One region of the Streptomyces sp. CA-294286 genome, then DNA from elsewhere that is predicted to be linked to it. Evidence: riboswitches for the same ligand, from Rfam matches in the RefSeq annotation. Region 1 holds a riboswitch; each other region holds the start of a gene.
The links. Region 1 has a riboswitch for cyclic di-AMP ahead of ACQPZG_RS06005 (M23 family metallopeptidase). Riboswitches for the same ligand answer to the same signal wherever they lie in the genome.
Positions count from the first base shown of each region.

Region 1 (4,548 bases):
AGCGGATTCCGGGACGGCTTCGCACCGCTGCTGCCCGACACCGCGATCCGCATGGGCGACCTCGCCGCGCTGGAACGGGAGCTGCGACACGGCGACGTCGCCGGGTTCGTCGTCGAGCCGATCCAGGGCAAGGGCGTGCACGAGTCGCCGCCCGGCTTCCTGCGCGCCGCCCAGGAACTGCTCCACCGGCACAAGGCGCTCCTGATCGCCGACGAGGTGCAGACCGGCCTCGGGCGTACCGGAGACTTCTACGCGTACCAGCACGAGGACGGGGTGGAGCCGGACCTGCTGTGCGTCGCGAAGGCGCTCTCCGGGGGGTACGTGCCGGTCGGCGCGACGCTCGGCAAGGACTGGATCTTCAAGAAGGTGTACTCGTCGATGGACCGGGTGCTCGTCCACTCGGCCAGCTTCGGCTCCAACGCCCAGGCCATGGCGGCGGGACTCGCGGTGCTGTCGGTGATGGAGGACGAGGAGATCGTCGCCCGCGCCCGCCGCGTCGGAGACCTGCTCAAGGCCAGGCTGACGGAGCTGGTCGACCGGTACGAGCTGCTGCACGACGTGCGAGGGCGCGGGCTGATGATCGGCATCGAGTTCGGCCGCCCGCAGTCGCTCAAGCTGCGCAGCCGGTGGACCGTGCTCCAGGCCGCCCGCAAGGGGCTCTTCGCGCAGATGGTCGTCGTACCGCTGCTCCAGAAGCACCGGATTCTCACCCAGGTGTCCGGCGACCACCTCGAAGTGATCAAACTGATCCCGCCGCTGACCGTGGGGGAGAAGGAGGTCGACCGGTTCGTCGCGGCGTTCACCGCCGTGATGGACGAAGCGCACAGCGGCGGCGGGCTGATGTGGGACTTCGGCAGGACCCTGGTGAAACAGGCTGTCGCCCACCGCTGAACCGGCCGGGACATTTGCCTCTGGGGCAAAGCACTTGCCCCAGAGGCAACCGCTCTGGCTCACTGGGAGCATGACGCCACCGCCCGAGGAGAGCACCGACGACTCCGCCGAGCTGCCCGCGGTCGCTCCCCACCTGCGCGAACTGCGACGCCGCAGCGGTCTGACCCTGGAGGCCGCCGCCCGGCGCGCCGGGCTCTCGCCGGCGCACCTGTCCCGCCTGGAGACGGGTTTGCGGCAGCCCTCGCTGCCGATGCTGCTCGCGTTGGCACGGATCTACGGTACGACCGTCTCCGAGCTGCTCGGCGAGAGCGCCGGCGGCCGGGACGCCGTACTGCGCGCCGGTGACATGGCCGCACGCGAGGCCGACGGCTGGACCTACCGGCAGGCGGGCGGTTCCGGCCGCGCCATGCAGGCACTGCGCGTGCACGTCCCCCATGCGGCGCAGCAGGACCTCGTCCGGGTGCACCCCGGCGAGGAGTGGCTGTACGTCCTCGAAGGGCGCCTGCGGTTGGCGCTCGGCGACACCGTGCACCTGCTGGACGCGGGTGACAGCGCCCACTTCGACTCGCTCACCCCGCACCGGATCACGTCCGTGACACCGGGCGGGGCGGAGCTGCTTTTCGTCCACACGCTGATGCAGAGCACCGTCGCCGGGCTCTGCCTGCCCCAGGAGTCATGAGATGGCGGAGCTCACCGAAGCACAGAACGCCGCGATGGCCGCGATCGCCAGGGCCGCCGACGAGATGGCCCGGGAGGGCGGACCGGACGGCAGGAAGGCCGACTGGAACGACGGCGCGGGGAAATCCTCGGGCGTCCTCGGCTTCGTGGAGGACAGGGCTCCGCGCGGCCTCGTCCTCCGGGTCTTCCTGTACGTCGCCGTGGGACACGTCTTCGCGGCCTTCATCTACCTGCTGTTCACTCTCGGCGGCAAGGGCTGAAGACCGGGCGGGCGTCCGCGCCCCGCCGCCCCCGCACCCTGCGGCCCTAGACGGTGAGGCGCTCGCGCAGCGCCTCGCGCGTCCGGGGGGCGAGCTTCAGGCCCTGCGTCAGGTACGTCTCCGTGTCGCCCCAGGTCTCCTCGATCGTGGAGAACGCCGCGCCGAGGTACTCCACGCGGGCGTCGAAGAGCGGCGCGAGCAGTCTCAGCACCTCGGCGTTCATCGCGTCGGGGGAGTCGCTGCTGCGCTGCACCCGGTACCGGCGGTGCGGGTCGTTCGACTTGACGTAGTCCGCCTCCACGGCCTCGCGCTCGACGCCCACCGCGAGCAGCGTCACGGCGACCGACAACCCCGCCCGGTCCTTGCCCGCCGCGCAGTGCATCAGCGCGGGCACGCTGTCCTCGGCCAGGGCGTGCAGCACCCGGCTGTGCTCGGCCGTGCGGTCCTTGATGATGCGGCGGTACGCCTCCGTCATGCGGGCCGCGGCCTTGCCGTCGTCCAGGATCTCCCGCAGCTGGTCCATGCCGCCGTCGCGCACCATCCGCCAGAACTCCGCGCCGTCCGCCGGGTCGCTCAACGGGATGTTGACGTTGCGCACGCCCGTGAGCTCGACGTCCGGGCCCTCCAGCTTCTGGTCCGCGTCGTTGCGGAAGTCGAAGACGGTGTGCAGGCCGAGGGAATTGAGGAAGGCCGTGTCCGCCGCGGTGGCGTGCGCGAGATGCCCGCTGCGGAAGAGCCGTCCGTACCGCACCGTGCGTCCGTCGGCGGTGGGCAGCCCGCCCACGTCGCGGAAGTTCCGTACACCGGTCAGGTCGGGCTCGGCCGACGACGGGACCTGTGGCACTTGCTGCGTCACGAGCGACTCCTCAAGGTCGTTCGCCGGCGCGACGTGGCCGACGAGGGGCGCGTTCCGAAGATACGACATGGGCGCAACACCGATGCCTCAGGCAACCGATGTGCAGCCTCTTGGGTTTTTTGGAAGCAATTGAGGTTTATGGGCGATTCTGTGCCGGAGTCGAGTGAGCAGGATCATAAGGGTGATGTGCCAGGAGGTGGCGGGGCGTCAAAAGGCAGGCCAGGGACGGAAAGTGGTGGAAGGGGCGGAGCGGGAACGGCGTGAGAATCATGAAGAAGAGGTGCTGACGGCGGGGAGAAGAAGGGAACGGCTTGTTCCGGCGGCCTTCACTCGCCTACGGTCACCGTCAATCCGGGTGGACCGCCGAGTCCTGCCACCACCCGGGCACCGCACCCATCTTTCTTCGTGTGGCAGGAGCGGGGGACCCAGGTAGTACGCCGGCGCCGGAGGACGAGAGTCCGCCGGACCGGCTAGGGGTTAAGTCGTGCTCGTGACGAGCGCGGCCGGGCATCTCCAGCCCGAACCCGACAGCTCACCCCGTAGGCGCCGGAGAGGAAATCGTCATGCCTGCAAAGGGTAAGCACCGCCGCCCGAAGTCCAGTTCGTCCCTCACCCGCGGCTTCGTCGCCGCCGGCACGGGGAGCGCGGCACTGGCGCTCCCGCTGATCGGCGCCACGGGCGCGCACGCCGCCGACAAGGCCGCGGCGCCGGTGGCCGAGGCCCCCGTGCTCACGTCGCAGAAGGCTCCGGCGGCGATAGTGCCGCAGCAGCGTACGGCGGAGCAGGCGGCGACCCCGAAGACCGACGCGACCCGTACGTACTCCGTCGTGCGCGGCGACCACCTGTCGAAGATCGCCGCCGAGAAGAACGTGCGCGGCGGCTGGCAGAAGCTCTACTCCGACAACCGGTCGGTCGTCGGCGAGGACCCCTCGCTGATCCTCCCCGGCATGAAGCTGTCGATCGGCGCGAAGGCGCCGGGCGGTTCGTCCGCCCCCGCCGCGGCCCCGGCGGAGAAGAAGGCCGCCCCCACCGAGCGCAAGGCTGAACGCACCACCGAGCGCAAGGCCGAGCGCACCGCCGAGCGCAAGGCCGAGAAGGCCCAGAAGCGCGCCGAGCAGCGCACCGAGCAGAGCCGTGAGCGCACCGAGCAGCGTGCGGCGAAGAGCGAGCGGCGCACCGAGCGCCCGTCGCAGAACACCGGCTCCAGCTCCGGCTTCAGCGCGCCCGTGCCCTCCGGCGTCTCCACTCCGTACCGCGCCTCCGGCGGCAGCTGGTCCAGCGGTTACCACACCGGCGTCGACTTCCGGGCGTCCTCCGGCACCTCGGTCAAGGCCGTCAGCGCGGGCACCGTCGTCTCCGCCGGCTGGGGCGGCTCGTACGGCAACGAGGTCGTAATCCGGCACAACGACGGCCGCTTCTCGCAGTACGCGCACCTCTCCGCGCTGAACGTCCGCTCCGGCCAGAGCGTCTCCGGCGGCCAGCAGATCGGCTACTCCGGCTCCACCGGCAACTCCACCGGCCCGCACCTGCACTTCGAGATCCGCACCGGCCCGGGTTACGGCTCCGACATCGACCCGCTGGCCTACCTGCGCAGCAACGGCGTCTCCATCTGACGCCACCCGGACGGCCCCGTCCCCGCTCGCCCTCGCCCCCGTACCGACTCCGGTGCGGGGGCGAGGTGCGTACGCCACAGTCCGCCCGTATTCCGGGTTGAACGAAACTTGACCGATGGCATATCTCACCCACCGTCACCCTTCCCTACGGTGGCGTAGGTCACTTGCGACGGTGAAGGATGTGTCAACGTGGCAGACGATTCGAGATCATTCACAGCAGGCACCATCGGGTCGTACGCGGCGATCGGGG
Region 1 covers NZ_CP192005.1:161,672-166,219, reverse strand. Annotated here, with positions in the region: gene ACQPZG_RS06025 (aspartate aminotransferase family protein) at 1-891, shown strand, start outside; gene ACQPZG_RS06020 (helix-turn-helix domain-containing protein) at 962-1,570, shown strand; gene ACQPZG_RS06015 (DUF6126 family protein) at 1,572-1,829, shown strand; gene ACQPZG_RS06010 (tyrosine-protein phosphatase) at 1,876-2,685, opposite strand; cyclic di-AMP (ydaO/yuaA leader) riboswitch at 3,061-3,246, shown strand; gene ACQPZG_RS06005 (M23 family metallopeptidase) at 3,249-4,298, shown strand; gene ACQPZG_RS06000 (SGNH/GDSL hydrolase family protein) at 4,488-4,548, shown strand, end outside.

Region 2 (4,548 bases), 2.9 Mb from region 1:
GCTGTAGTCGGAGGCGCGCTCCGGCCCCGGGGTGCGCCCGTCGGCGGGGCGGCTCCCGGTGGGCACCTGGTCGAGGGTGCGGTCAGGATGGCGTAGGGTTGTGTTCACCGACGCGGGGTGGAGCAGCTCGGTAGCTCGCTGGGCTCATAACCCAGAGGTCGCAGGTTCAAATCCTGTCCCCGCTACTGAAGAAGTAGTGAAGGCCGGAGGCCCGGAACTCGAAAGAGTCCCGGGCCTCCGGCTTTTCCCGCGTCCGAGCGAGTGGTTGCGTGCACGAGCGGTTCCTTGCGGGGGCGCCCGCGCGCGCCGTGCGCGTCCCCCACATGGCGGATGCCGATTCGCTCTGCGGCGCGGCTCCGGCCAGCCTGGGCGGGGAGCGGTACCGTCCGCACCCGGTGCGGACCTGGGCAGGGGAGCAGACGGTGGCGGGGTACAGGCGCGGCGGGGACGGTACGGGGGCGGAGCGCGGGGCGTCGGTGGTCGCCGGCGTCGGCGGGAAGAGGACGAGGCGGTTCGTACGGGCGCTGCCCGCCCTGATGATCGCGGGCGCGATCCCCTTCGACCTGCTGACGCCGACCGACTTCACGGCCGCCCCGATGTTCACGGCGGCGCCGCTGATCGCCGCGCCGTTCTTCTCGCTGGCCGGTACCGGTCTGATCGCCTGTGCGGGCGTGCTCGCGGTGCTGGGGCTGCGCCTCCATGACGACACCCTCACGTCGGTGATCGGCATGACCGAGCTGGTGACCCTGGTGACGGTGGCCGTGCTGTCGATCCTGATCAACCGGGTCGTGCGCCGCAGTGGCCGGCAGTTGGCGTCGGCACGGGTGATCGCCGAGGCGGCGCAGCGGGCCGTCGTGCCGATCCCGCCGGAACGGATCGGCGGCCTGGAGGTCGCCGCGCGGTACGAGGCGGCGGAGGCGGACGCGTTCATCGGTGGCGACCTCTTCGCCGTGCAGGACACGCCGTACGGGGTGCGTCTGGTGGTGGGGGACGTACGGGGCAAGGGACTTGAGGCCGTGGAGGCGGTCGCGGTGGTGGTGGGGGCGTTCCGGGAGGCGGCGGAGACGGAGAGTTGCCTGGAGGGCGTCGCGCAGCGGTTGGAGCGGGCGCTCGCCCGGGAGGGCAGGCGGCGGGACGGGCTGGACGCGCTGGAGGGGTTCACGACGGCGGTGCTCGCCGAGATCCCGCGCGGCGAGGGCGTCGTACGGCTGGTGAACCGCGGGCACCCCGAGCCGCTGCTGCTGTACCCGAGCGGCGAGCTGGACGTTCTGGAGCCGGAGGAGTTCGCGCTGCCGCTGGGGATGGGTGACCTGGGCGACTGGCCGGACAGGGCGAGGGAGTTCGGCTTTCCCGGCGGCGCGACGCTGGTGTTCTACACCGACGGTCTGTCGGAGGCGCGGGACGAGGCGGGGGCCTTCTACGATCCGGCGGCCCGGCTGCGGCGCTCGCTGTTCTCCGGGGCCGAGGCCGTGCTGGACGCGCTCACCAGCGACGTACGGGTGCATACGGGCGGCACGCAGACCGACGACATGGCGCTGCTCGCGGTGGCGCGGCCGGGGGCGGGGCAGCCGGAGCGGCGGCGAACCGTGGAGATCGTGAAGGGTTACTGAGGCGAGCCGCGGGGACACTGACGGCGGCCTGTGCGGCCTATGCGGCCTGTGCGGTCTGTGCGGCTTGTGCGGCCCGCGCGGCCGGTGCCGCGCGGGGACGTTACGAGGGGCGTCACGCTGGGTGCTCGAAGCGCAGCCCATCGCATAACAATTGATGATCTATCAGTTGTGGAGAGTTTGCGGGCACCGGGGCCGGTGTGGCCAAGTGGGCGTCAAGAGACCGGTGTGTCGCCCCGGTTGGTACGCATATAAGGATCTATGTCCTGGTCACGAGTGGGGGCTCTGTGTGAACGATCAAGAGGAACGGCTTGGAAATCCACTTGTGTGTCTATTAACGTTCGATAACGCAGCGCGGTCGTCCCAGCCGTCGTCAGAGACGGCGCCGTGCGCGTGCGCCGAATTCCGTGAGGAAACCGGGGAACCACCAATTGGGGTGAATCGGGCCGAAGTTGGCCCGTAGGAGACCTTCCTGCTCCGAACCCGTCAGCTAACCCGGTAGGCGAGAAGGAAGGAAAGGAGCGCGCCTCCGTGGCGTCCAACAGGCCTGCCCCCGAAGCCCCCACAGCCCCCGCTTTCTCGTACGGGGCGTACGGCGTCCCGAGCGAGGACCACCAGGTCCCGCAGCAGCGCAGCGGAGGCTTCGAAGGCTTCGTGGAGTTCGACGCGGGCGGACCGCGCGCGGCGGCCGAGGAGTGGAACCCCACCGCGGACTCCATCGCTCCGGTACGTGGCAAGCACCGCGTCGCCAAGCAGCGCGGCTCCCTCGCCCGCAGTTCCACCGTGCTGGGCGTCGGCGTGATCGCCGCGGTCGGTGCGGGCGGCATCGCCACCGCCCAGGAGAAGCCGGCCGTCTCCATATCCCTGCCCGACGTGCTCACCGACTCCCTCGACTCGCTCGTGGACTCCCTGCCGGACGCCGAGTCCCTGCCGGGCGTCGGCACCATGCTGGCGGACTCCGGAGCGGCCGAGCAGGACGTGGTGGTCGCCGCGGTGCCCACCACGACCGCCGTGCACGCCGTCGCCGGGGCCCCGGTGGAGCAGGTCGGCGCGGGCGAGAGCCTGCGGGCCCGCATCCTCCAGCAGGCCGAGCAGCAGCGTTCCACCGCCGACGAGGCCGCCCAGGAGGCGGCCCGCGCGCAGGCCGTCAAGGACGCGGCGGCCGAGGCAAAGAAGCAGCGCGACGAGGCCGAGGCCAAGGCGGAGAAGGCCGAGAGGGACAAGGCCGAGGCCGAGGCGAAGGCCAAAGCGGAAGCCGAGGCGAAGGCAGCCGCGAAGGCGGAGGCCGAGCGGCTCGCCAAGCTGGCCGGCAGCTACGCGATGCCCACCTCCCAGTACACGCTCACCGCCACCTACGGACAGTCCGGCTCGATGTGGTCCTCCGGGCAGCACACCGGCCTCGACTTCGCCGCGTCGGCGGGCACCCCGGTCAAGGCCGTGCACGGCGGCACCATCAAGTCGGCCGGCTGGTCCGGCTCCTACGGCTACCGGATCGTGCTGGAACTCAAGGACGGCACGGAGATCTGGTACTGCCACCTCTCCCAGATGAAGGTCTCGGCCGGCAGCACCGTGGGCACCGGGGAGACCATCGGAAACGTGGGCGCCACCGGCAACGTGTCCGGCGCGCACCTGCACCTGGAGGTGCGCACGCCCGGCGGCGCGGGCGTCGACCCGGCGGCATGGCTGCGGGACAAGGGCCTGACGGTCTGAGACCCGCCCCCTCGCACAACTGACACCGTCCCTCGCACATCGGGCACCGCCCCACGCACAGACGACACCGCCCCACGCACAGACGACACCCGCCCCTCGCACATACGACTTCCCGAACTCCGGCAGTCCTGGCGCTCACCCCCCGACGCCAGGGCTGCCGGTTCGCGTCCGCGCGGGTACGCGGCGCAGTCCGCGGGCCCTAGTGGTTCCGGTACGGGTTGTAGGCCGCCGCGTAGGCCGGGTGGTACGGCGGGGGCAGCATCCGTATGCGCCCGGTGACCTGGGCCGCGTACACCAGGGCCGGGCCCGCGATCCTCTTGCGTTCCCACAGGCGGTGCAGGAGTTCCCGCTCGCCGGCGGTGAACTCGGCCGCCGCCTGCGGGGTGGCCGTCTGGCGCCGTGCCCGGTAGCGCAGGAAGGCCAGCGCGGTGGCTGCTTCCTCGTACTCGGCGACCGCGCGGGCGGCGCCGGGGCCGTGGGTGCGGGCCGCGTGCCCCTGGGCGAGGGAGCGGGCGTGCATCGAGGACAGCGCGAGCGGCTCCGCCGGATCGAGCCAGCCGGCCGCGGCGTACGCGGGCAGCTCGGCGCCGATCATGCGCAGTTCCCGCTGCCGGGTCCAGATGGCCAGCCAGGTCAGGAAGGCGAACGCGGGCACCATGAACAGCCCGTACACCCCGTAGAACGCGAGCGGTCCGAAGGACGCCGAGCCATTCCACAGGGCGTGCATGCCCATCGCCAGCAGCAGACCGAGCAGCGGCAGCACGACCCGGCGGATCCGCACCCAGGCGCGACGGCGGCCGCGCCGGGCGGGGGCGAGCGCCACCAGCCCGAAACCGAGGCCGGTCAGCACGGTGAACAGAGGGTGCGCGAACGGCGACATGATCACCCGCACGAAGAACGTACCGGCGGTCACCGCCCCGAGTCCGGGACCGCCGAAGCTCTGGTCCTCACCGAAGGCGTTGCCCAGGTAGAGGATGTTCTCGGTGAACGCGAAGCCGGTGGCGGTGAAGCCCGCGATCACGACGCCGTCGACGATGCCAGTGAAGTGCTTCCTGCGGAACAGGAAGACCAGCAGGATCGCCGCAGCCTTCGCGCACTCCTCGACGACCGGCGCGACGACGGTCGCCCCGAGCGTGTCCGCACTGTCGGGATCGGCGGTGGCCACGGCTATCCAGCGCACGGCGAAGCTGTTGGCGGTGATGGCGATGAGCGCCGCGGCGCAGGAACCCCA
Region 2 covers NZ_CP192005.1:3,062,974-3,067,521, forward strand. Annotated here, with positions in the region: gene ACQPZG_RS18395 (alpha/beta fold hydrolase) at 1-108, opposite strand, end outside; tRNA gene ACQPZG_RS18400 (tRNA-Met) at 112-185, shown strand; gene ACQPZG_RS18405 (PP2C family protein-serine/threonine phosphatase) at 324-1,610, shown strand; cyclic di-AMP (ydaO/yuaA leader) riboswitch at 1,994-2,127, shown strand; gene ACQPZG_RS18410 (M23 family metallopeptidase) at 2,139-3,317, shown strand; gene ACQPZG_RS18415 (PrsW family intramembrane metalloprotease) at 3,517-4,548, opposite strand, start outside.
Region 2: linked by a shared signal. The riboswitch ahead of ACQPZG_RS18410 (M23 family metallopeptidase) and the one ahead of ACQPZG_RS06005 (M23 family metallopeptidase) in region 1 are both predicted to bind cyclic di-AMP.

Region 3 (4,548 bases), 800 kb from region 1:
CAATGCAGTTCCACCCGCAGCCGCAGGCGGGCCCCGCCACCCCGTGGGCCTTCCCGGCCCCCGAGCGCGGCGCCCTGCCCAACGGGCTGACCGTGCTGCGCTGCCACCGCCCCGGCCAGCAGCTGGTGGCCGTCGAGATCTTCCTCGCCGCTCCCCTGGAGGCCGAGCCGAAGAACCTCGACGGCGTCGCCACCATCATGTCGCGGGCCTTCACCGAGGGCACCGACAAGCACTCCGCCGAGGAGTTCGCCGCCGAGCTGGAGCGCTGCGGCGCCACCCTCGACGCGTTCGCCGACCACCCCGGCGTACGGGTCTCCCTGGAAGTCCCGGTCTCCCGGCTGCCCAAGGCCCTGGGCCTGCTGGCCGACGCCCTGCGCGCCCCGGCCTTCGCGGACGGCGAGATCGAGCGCCTCGTGCGCAACCGGCTCGACGAGATCCCGCACGAGGCCGCGAACCCGTCCCGGCGGGCCGCCAAGCAGCTCTCCAAGGAACTGTTCCCGGCGACCCTGCGGATGTCGCGCCCGCGCCAGGGCACCGAGGAGACGGTGAAGAACATCGACTCCGCCGCCGTGCGCGTCTTCTACGAGGCGCACGTCCGCCCGGCCACCGCCACCGCGGTCGTCGTCGGCGACCTGGACGGCACCGACCTGGACGCCGTCCTGGCCGACACCCTGGGGCAGTGGACCGGCAACACGGCCGAGCCGCGCCCGATGACGCCGATCACGGCCGACGACACCGGCCGCGTGGTCATCGTCGACCGTCCCGGAGCCGTACAGACGCAGCTGCTCATCGGCCGCGTCGGCGCCGACCGGCACGACCGGCTCTGGCCCGCCCAGGTGCTCGGCACGTACTGCCTGGGCGGCACTCTCACCTCCCGGCTGGACCGCGTCCTGCGCGAGGAGAAGGGTTACACCTACGGGGTGCGCGCCTTCGGCCAGGTGCTCCGTTCCGCGGCGGACGGCACGGGCGCGGCCATGCTGGCCATCAGCGGCTCGGTGGACACCGAGTCGACCGGGCCCGCCCTGGACGACCTCTGGAAGGTCCTCAGGACGCTCGCCGCCGAGGGCCTGACCGACGCGGAGCGGGACGTGGCGGTGCAGAACCTGGTGGGCGTCGCCCCGCTCAAGTACGAGACGGCCTCCGCCGTCGCGGGCACCCTGGCCGATCAGGTCGAGCAGCAGTTGCCCGACGACTTCCAGGCCCAGCTCTACGCGAAGCTCGCGCAGACCGGCACCGTGGAGGCGACCGCCGCCGTGGTGAACGCCTTCCCGGTGGACAAGCTGGTCACGGTCCTGGTCGGCGACGCCTCGCAGATCGCCGAGCCCGTGCGCGCGCTGAACATCGGCGAGGTCACGGTCGTCACCGGCTGACCTTCCGTACGGCACGGGTCGACCTTCTGTACAACACCGGCTGACCGATCAAAGGTCAGATGCAGAATCAGCGCAAAGTATGACAAGCAGGGCCCCGGCGTCGAGCAAGTCGCCGGGGTCCTCCCTTATGTCCGTTTTATTGGAGAGGTTGCCTGTCTGGCGTGTGGGCTCCGTTACAAAAACGGCCCTGTGTTTGGAGATTGAAAGAAGTGCCGCTTAGCGTCGGTCCGGCTGTCCGTCAGCTTGCGCCGCAACCGCGGCACCGGGCAGTCATCGCCGAGTCCCCGTCAGGCGCGAGCCTGGGGAGCCGGGGACCCATTCAGTCCCTGGGGTGAATCGGACGCCATCGCCCTTCGCGGGCCGGTGGGGCCCGTAGGAGACCTTCCTGCTCCGAACCCGTCAGCTAACCCGGTAGGCGAGAAGGAAGGAAAGGAAACAGCCACTTCATGGCGTTCACCCGTGCCGCCGGGAAGCACCGGCGTCCCTCCGCCCTGTCGCGTCGCAGCGCGAACATCGCCGGAGTCGCTGCCCTCACCACGACCGGCGTCATCGGAACGCTGGCCCCGCAGGCCTTCGCCGCCGACCAGGACCTGGCCGCCGAGGAGACCGGCAGCATCCGCGCCGTCGTCATGGAGGACTCCGTGACGGAGACCCTCGCCGAGCGCGTCGAGGCCCAGGCCACCGCCCAGCGCGAGGCCTACGAGAAGGCCGAGGCCCAGCGGAAGGCCGAAGAGGCGCGCAAGGCGGAGATCAAGCGCAAGGCGGAGGCCAAGATCCGTCAGGAGCGCGAGGAGCGCGCGCGTGCCGCCCGCGAGGCCGAGCGCAAGCGCCTCAACGCCTACCGCCTGCCGGTCGCCGGCTCGTACGTCTCCACCGGCTACAAGGCCGGTGGCGCCATGTGGTCCTCCGGCAGCCACTCCGGCGTCGACTTCCACGCCTCCTCCGGCAGCTCCGTCGTGGCCGTCGGCTCGGGCACGGTCGTCGAGGCGGGCTGGGGCGGCGCGTACGGCAACAACGTCGTGATCAAGATGAACGACGGCTCGTACACCCAGTACGGCCACCTCGCCTCGATCGGCGTCTCCGTCGGCCAGTCCGTCACCCCCGGCCAGCAGATAGGCCTCTCCGGCTCCACCGGCAACTCCTCCGGCCCGCACCTGCACTTCGAGGCCCGGACCTCCGCCGAGTACGGCTCGGACATCGACCCGGTCGCGTACCTGCGCAGCCACGGGGTCAGCGTCTGACCGCGCCCGCAGCTCCACCGCTTCACCGGGATGCCCCGGCTCGTACGAGCCGGGGCATCCCGCTTTCCTCCCCGGTCCGGCAAGCGCCGCCGTGCGGAGCTGCGGAAGGCCGGGGCAACGCGGAAGCCGCGGGAATGCCGGAGGGACGCGGAAGCCGCGGGTGGGCCGGGGCAGCGCGGGGGTCGCGGGAATGCCTGAAGAACGCGGAAAGTCGCGGCCCCCGCATTCGGGGGCCGCGACTTTCCGCACGGGACTTCGCCCGTACGGGTCAGACGGTCTCGGGGAGCTCGTCCAGGCCCTCGGCGACCAGCTTCGCGAGACGGTCCAGCGCGGCGTCCGCACCCTCGGCCTCGGACGCGAGCACGATCTCCTCGCCGCCCTGCGCGCCCAGGCCCAGCAGCGCCAGCATCGACGCGGCGTTGACCGGGTTGCCGCCCGCCTTGGCGATGGTGACGGGGACGCCGGTGGCCGTGACGGCGCGGACGAAGATGGAGGCGGGGCGGGCGTGCAGGCCCTCGGCCCAACCGACGGTGACGCGGCGCTCAACCATGGTGTAGCCCTTCGTGTTCATGCTTTGGTTGTCTAGACCAGTCTCTCACGGGGTGCGGGCTGCTCTGCCCGGCGGAGGCCCCCGGCGGGAGTCTGCGTCGGAAGTTCTCGCCGGAAGCCCCCGCCGGAAGTTCCCGTTCCGGATGCCGTGGCACCAGGACCAGGACCAGACTGCCCCGCCCCCCGGAGGCCCGCGAGTCGTAGGCTGCTCCCCATGGCCATGGCTGCGGACGATGCGGATCAGGTGAAGCGGGACCCCGAGCACGCGTACCCGGACCACTGGGAGGCCGATGTCGTGCTGCGCGACGGTGGTACCGCGCGCATCCGGCCCATCACCACCGAGGACGCCGAGCGGCTCGTCAGCTTCTACGAGCAGGTCTCCGACGAGTCGAAGTACTACCGCTTCTTCGCGCCCTACCCCCGCCTCTCCGCCAAGGACGTCCGCCGCTTCACCCACCACGACTACGTCGACCGGGTCGGCCTCGCGGTCACCGTCGGCGGGGAGTTCATCGCGACGGTCCGCTACGACCGCATCAACGCCGACGGAATGCCCGCCTCCGGCCCCGAGGCGGACCAGGCCGAGGTCGCCTTCCTCGTCCAGGACGCCCACCAGGGGCGCGGCGTGGCCTCCGCGCTCCTCGAACACATCGGCGCGGTCGCCCGCGAACGCGGCATCCGCCGCTTCGTCGCCGAGGTGCTGCCCGCCAACTCCAAGATGATCAAAGTCTTCACGGACGCCGGGTATCAGCAGAAACGCTCCTTCGAAGACGGGGTCGTCCGCCTCGAATTCGACCTGGAGCCCACCGACCGCTCGCTCGCCGTGCAGCGCGCCCGCGAGCACCGCGCCGAGGCGCGCTCCGTGCAACGGCTGCTCACTCCCCGCTCCGTGGCCGTCGTCGGCGCGGGACGCAGCCCGAACTCCGTGGGCCGGACCGTCCTGCGCAACCTCCTCGCCGGCGGGTTCACCGGCCGCGCGTACGCCGTGAACGCGGCCCTCCCCCCGGACGTCACCGAACTCGACGGCGTCCCCGCGCACCGCTCCGTCGCGGAGATCGGCGAGAGCGTCGACCTCGCGCTCGTCGTCGTACCGGCGGAGAGCGTTCCGGAGGTGGTCACGGACTGCGGCGAGAGCGGCGTACAGGGGATGGTCGTACTGGCCGCCGGGTACGCCGAGAGCGGGGCCAGGGGCCGGGAACGGCAGCGGGAACTGGTGCGCCACGCCCGCTCGTACGGCATGCGGATCATCGGACCCAACGCCTTCGGCATCATCAACACCTCCGACCTCGTGCGTCTCAACGCGTCCCTCGCTCCGCACTCCCCAGAACGCGGCCGGATCGGCCTCTTCGCCCAGTCGGGCGCGATCGGCATCGCCCTCCTTGCCGGGCTGC
Region 3 covers NZ_CP192005.1:962,773-967,320, reverse strand. Annotated here, with positions in the region: gene ACQPZG_RS09010 (M16 family metallopeptidase) at 3-1,370, shown strand; cyclic di-AMP (ydaO/yuaA leader) riboswitch at 1,635-1,802, shown strand; gene ACQPZG_RS09005 (M23 family metallopeptidase) at 1,817-2,611, shown strand; gene ACQPZG_RS09000 (HPr family phosphocarrier protein) at 2,880-3,161, opposite strand; gene ACQPZG_RS08995 (GNAT family N-acetyltransferase) at 3,375-4,548, shown strand, end outside.
Region 3: linked by a shared signal. The riboswitch ahead of ACQPZG_RS09005 (M23 family metallopeptidase) and the one ahead of ACQPZG_RS06005 (M23 family metallopeptidase) in region 1 are both predicted to bind cyclic di-AMP.

Region 4 (4,548 bases), 3.5 Mb from region 1:
CGGTGCGCTGCGACACGTACTGCCGTATCGGGTACGCGAGGGCGACCACCAGCGTGCACACCACCAGGACCAGCAGCGCCGCCCGCCCGGTGAGGCGGGAGCGGCGGGCCTGGCGGCGGGTCTGCGAGCGGTAGACGCGGGCCGCGGTCTGCTCGCCGAGCAGCCGCAGCCTGGTCGTCGTGGAGAACCGGTCGCGGTTGCCCTTCGAGCCCTTCGCGGCCATGTGCCTGTCCCGCCTCCCCGTTACGCGCGTACGTCCCCGGACACGGTACGGGACCGTGGCCGGGGACGTAGGGACGACTGGCGTGCCGACCGGGGTCGGCGGGCCGGAGCGAGGTACCTACTGGTTCGCGCGGAACCGCGGGAACGCCGAGCGGCCGGCGTAGACCGCGGCGTCGTCGAGGATCTCCTCGATGCGCAGCAGCTGGTTGTACTTGGCGACGCGGTCCGAGCGGGCCGGGGCGCCGGTCTTGATCTGACCGCAGTTCACGGCGACGGCGAGGTCGGCGATGGTGACGTCCTCGGTCTCGCCGGAGCGGTGGCTCATCATGCACTTGAAGCCGTTGCGCTGGGCCAGCTCGACGGCGTCCAGCGTCTCGGTGAGCGAGCCGATCTGGTTGACCTTGACGAGCAGGGCGTTGGCGGAGCCCTCCTCGATGCCGCGGGCGAGGCGCTCGGGGTTGGTGACGAAGAGGTCGTCGCCGACGATCTGGACCTTGGCGCCCAGCTTGTCGGTGATGACCTTCCAGCCGTCCCAGTCGTCCTCGTACAGCGGGTCCTCGATGGAGACCAGCGGGTACGCGGAGACGAGCTCCTCGTAGTAGTCGGTCATCTCGGCGGCCGAGCGGGACGCGCCCTCGAACTCGTACTTGCCGTCCTTGTAGAACTCGGAGGCGGCGACGTCGAGCGCGAGCGCGATCTGCTCGCCGGGAACGTAACCGGCCTGCGTGATGGCCTCGATGATGAGGTCGAGCGCGGCGCGGTTGGACTCCAGGTTCGGGGCGAAGCCGCCCTCGTCGCCGAGACCGGTGGACAGGCCCTTGGTCTTCAGCACCTTCTTGAGGGTGTGGTAGACCTCGGCGCCCCAGCGCAGCGCCTCGGAGAAGGACTCGGCGCCGATCGGCGCGATCATGAACTCCTGGATGTCGACGTTGGAGTCGGCGTGCGACCCACCGTTGAGGATGTTCATCATCGGGACGGGCAGCAGGTGCGCGTTCGGGCCGCCGAGGTAGCGGAACAGCGGCAGGTCGCTGGCCTCGGAGGCGGCGTGCGCGACGGCGAGGGAGACGCCGAGGATGGCGTTGGCGCCCAGCGAGCCCTTGTTCTCGGTGGCGTCGAGGTCGAACATCGCCTGGTCGATCAGGCGCTGCTCGGTCGCGTCGTAGCCGACGAGCTCCGGGCCGATCTGCTCGATGACGGCCAGGACGGCCTTCTCGACGCCCTTGCCGAGGTAGCGGTTGGGGTCCCCGTCACGAAGCTCCACGGCTTCGAAGGCACCGGTGGAGGCGCCGGACGGAACAGCAGCACGGCCGGTGCTGCCGTCGTCGAGGCCGACCTCGACCTCGACCGTGGGATTGCCTCGGGAGTCCAGGATTTCCCGGGCTACGACGACGTCGATGGACGGCACGAGCATCTCCTTCATGGGGTGTGACGCTGGGGAAGCTGAGTGCAGGGTCGCTTTCGGCCTTGCGACAAGAGCCTAACCGGACCTGGGGCGTCGTTCGGCCGTACGACTGTCTGATGGGACGGAAAAATGCCCGAATGCCTGCAAGAGGGGACGAAGACCGCGCCGAAGGTCGCCGCCGTCGGCCGCCCGGGGAACCGGTACGCCCGCACTGCGCGCCCCGCACTGCGCGTACGGAACGGGGCGGGGGAACGGAAGAACCCCGGCCGGGCGCGAACGGGGGGGGCGTCGCGTCCGGCCGGGGCCCGGCGTGCGGGGGCGGCGGGGGTGGGCCGCCGCCCCGCACGGGGGTCAGCGCAGGTGGAGCTGCTGACCCGGGAAGATGAGGTCGGCGTCGGTGACGACGTCCTCATTCAGGTCGAGGAGGTGCTGCCAGCCGCCCTTGACGTGGTGCGCCTGGGCGATCTTGCCGAGCGTGTCGCCGGCCTTCACCTCGTACTCGCCGTCACCCTTCTTGACCGGGGCGACGGACTTCGGGGCAGCCTGCTTGGCGGCCTTCGGGGCAGCCTTGGGGGCCACCCGCTCGACGGCCTTCGGGGCCTTGCGGGCCTCGCTGCGGGAAGCGGCCGGGGCCTCCTGGCGCTTCTGCGCCTTGGGGGCGGACTTCTGCGAGAAGCCCGAACCGGTGCTGACGCCCGGGTCGACACCGTCGTTGGTCAGATTGCCGGCGCCGGCGCAGGCCCAGGCACCCGGACCCTGCATGTCGAGCAGCCGCTCGGCGGTGGCGATCTGCTGGCCCTTGGAGGCCTGGTCGGCGCGCGGGGCGTACTTGGTGCCGCCCGCGGCCGCCCAGGAGGACTGCGAGAACTGCAGACCGCCGTAGTAGCCGTTGCCGGTGTTGATGGACCAGTTGCCGCCGGACTCGCACTGGGCGACCTTGTCCCAGGTGTCGACGGAGGCGGCGGAGGCCGTGGAGGCCCCCATCAGCGGGGCTGCGACCGCGACACCGGTGACACCGGCGAGGGTGACGACACGGGTGGCCTTGGACGGGCGGCGGTGCTTGCCCTTGCTGAAAAGCGACATGGATATCTCCTCACCGACGCCTTCGAGGTGAGCTGTCGGGTTCGGGCTGTGAGTTCGCCCGGCCTCCGGTCCGGTCCGCCGCTGCGTGCTGCAACTGCGTTCCGTTTCGGCGGCTTCACCCCGAGCCGTTCCCGTCACGTCTCTCAACGTCCGGGCCCGGCACTTACCTTGGGTCCCCCGCTCCTGCCTACGGCGCTTACGCGACGACTGCTCCCGGTGCCCGCCGGCAGGATTCGGCGTGACGGGCTCCGGTGCTCACCGGTGGCGAGCGATGACGACCGTAAACACAGGAGTCCCCGATGTTCAAAGGCGAACATCGGGGACATCTCACCCCTACTTGCCCTTCCGACGCGGTTGTTTACGCAGGTCAGAGCGGACGCGCCGGGAGCTCCCCGGCGGGACACACCAGTTGGAGCGAAGAGACTCATGTCTCACTTGCGCAGAACCGGACATAAGGCACTGAACTACCCCTGCTTTGTGTCCGTTTCGCGGCCGTTCAGTGACCGGCTCCCGCCTGCTCCGTGCCCGCCGCGTCTCCCAGCACGAGGTTCTGGCCAGGACGGATGAGGTCCGGGTCGGCACCGACCGCCGAGCGGTTCGCCTCGTAGAGGGCGGGCCAGCCGCCGGGCACCTTCGCCTCGTCCGCGATGTGCGAGAGGTTGTCGCCGGCGCGGACCGTGTACGGCGTGTCCGACGCGGGCACCCCTCCGGGCCGCTCGGCCTTCTCGCCGCGGGAGGCGTGTTGGCCGGACTCGCGGCCGTCGGTGACGGACGGGTCGGCGGCGGTCGGGTCGGTGCCGGGCGTGACGGCGGGGTCGAGGCTCGCGCCCGCCGTCGAGTCCATGCCCGGTTCGACCGAACTGCCCGTTTCGGGGGACGTGTTCTCGGGGGCGGGCTCGCCGCGGTGCTTGCCCCGGCTCGCACCCTGCCCGGGGTCCTGGCCCGGGTCGGCGGAGGCAGAGGGGTCGGCGGAGCCGGACGGGGCGGGAGTCCCGGCACCCGGGGTGCCCTGCCCGGCGTCGGCGCTCGGGCCGGTACTGGGGGTGACGCTGGTGCCCGGCGTGGGCTCGGTGGGGGTGACGGCGTCCGCGGAGGCCGACGGGTCCTCGCGGTCCGGGCTCTGCGTGCCGCCCTCGGGCGCGTCGCGCTTCACGGAGCCCGCGGGAGCCTTGGGCGGCGCACTGGCATCCGTACCGGGGTCGGCGGCGTCCACACCACCGGAACCCTCCGAACCGGAACCGGAGCCGGAGCCGCCGCCGGGGGCCAGTCCGGATATGACGGCGCAACTGGGCCACGCCTGCCGGCCCTCCGCCGCGAACACCTTCTCGGCGACCTTGATCTGCTGCGCGCGGCTGGCGAGGTCGGCGCGCGGGGCGTAGTCCAGGCCCCCGTACCGCGCCCACTTCTCCTGCGAGAACTGGAGCCCGCCGTAGTGCCCGTTGCCCAGGTCGGCACTCCACATGCCGCCGCTCTCGCACTCGGCGACCCGGTCCCAGGTGTTCGCGTCGGCCGCCGAGGCGCTCGTCGCACCCAGAAGCGGAATCGCGATGGCGGACCCGGTCACCCCTGCTGCGACGAACAGTGCGGGGGCCTGACGCGGGCGGCGGTGTTTACCGTTCCCGGAACGCATGCGGTTGCCTTTCAGCTGACGGTGACTCGGCTTCCGTCCGTAACTGCCGAGTCGCCCGTGAACGTAGCCGTACTCGAACACCCGTCACAAGTCGATGCAGTGCAGATCACGCAAAGGTCACATTGCTGAGGTCCCGTCACTTCGCCTTCACCTGTGGGCGTCCCCGAACTCGACGGGGAGCGTGCGCAGTCCGCGCATGATGAGACCGCCG
Region 4 covers NZ_CP192005.1:3,685,783-3,690,330, reverse strand. Annotated here, with positions in the region: gene ACQPZG_RS21165 (FtsB family cell division protein) at 1-223, opposite strand, end outside; gene eno (phosphopyruvate hydratase) at 341-1,633, opposite strand; gene ACQPZG_RS21155 (transglycosylase family protein) at 1,976-2,707, opposite strand; cyclic di-AMP (ydaO/yuaA leader) riboswitch at 2,710-2,912, opposite strand; gene ACQPZG_RS21150 (transglycosylase family protein) at 3,204-4,337, opposite strand; gene ACQPZG_RS21145 (cytochrome P450 family protein) at 4,485-4,548, opposite strand, start outside.
Region 4: linked by a shared signal. The riboswitch ahead of ACQPZG_RS21155 (transglycosylase family protein) and the one ahead of ACQPZG_RS06005 (M23 family metallopeptidase) in region 1 are both predicted to bind cyclic di-AMP.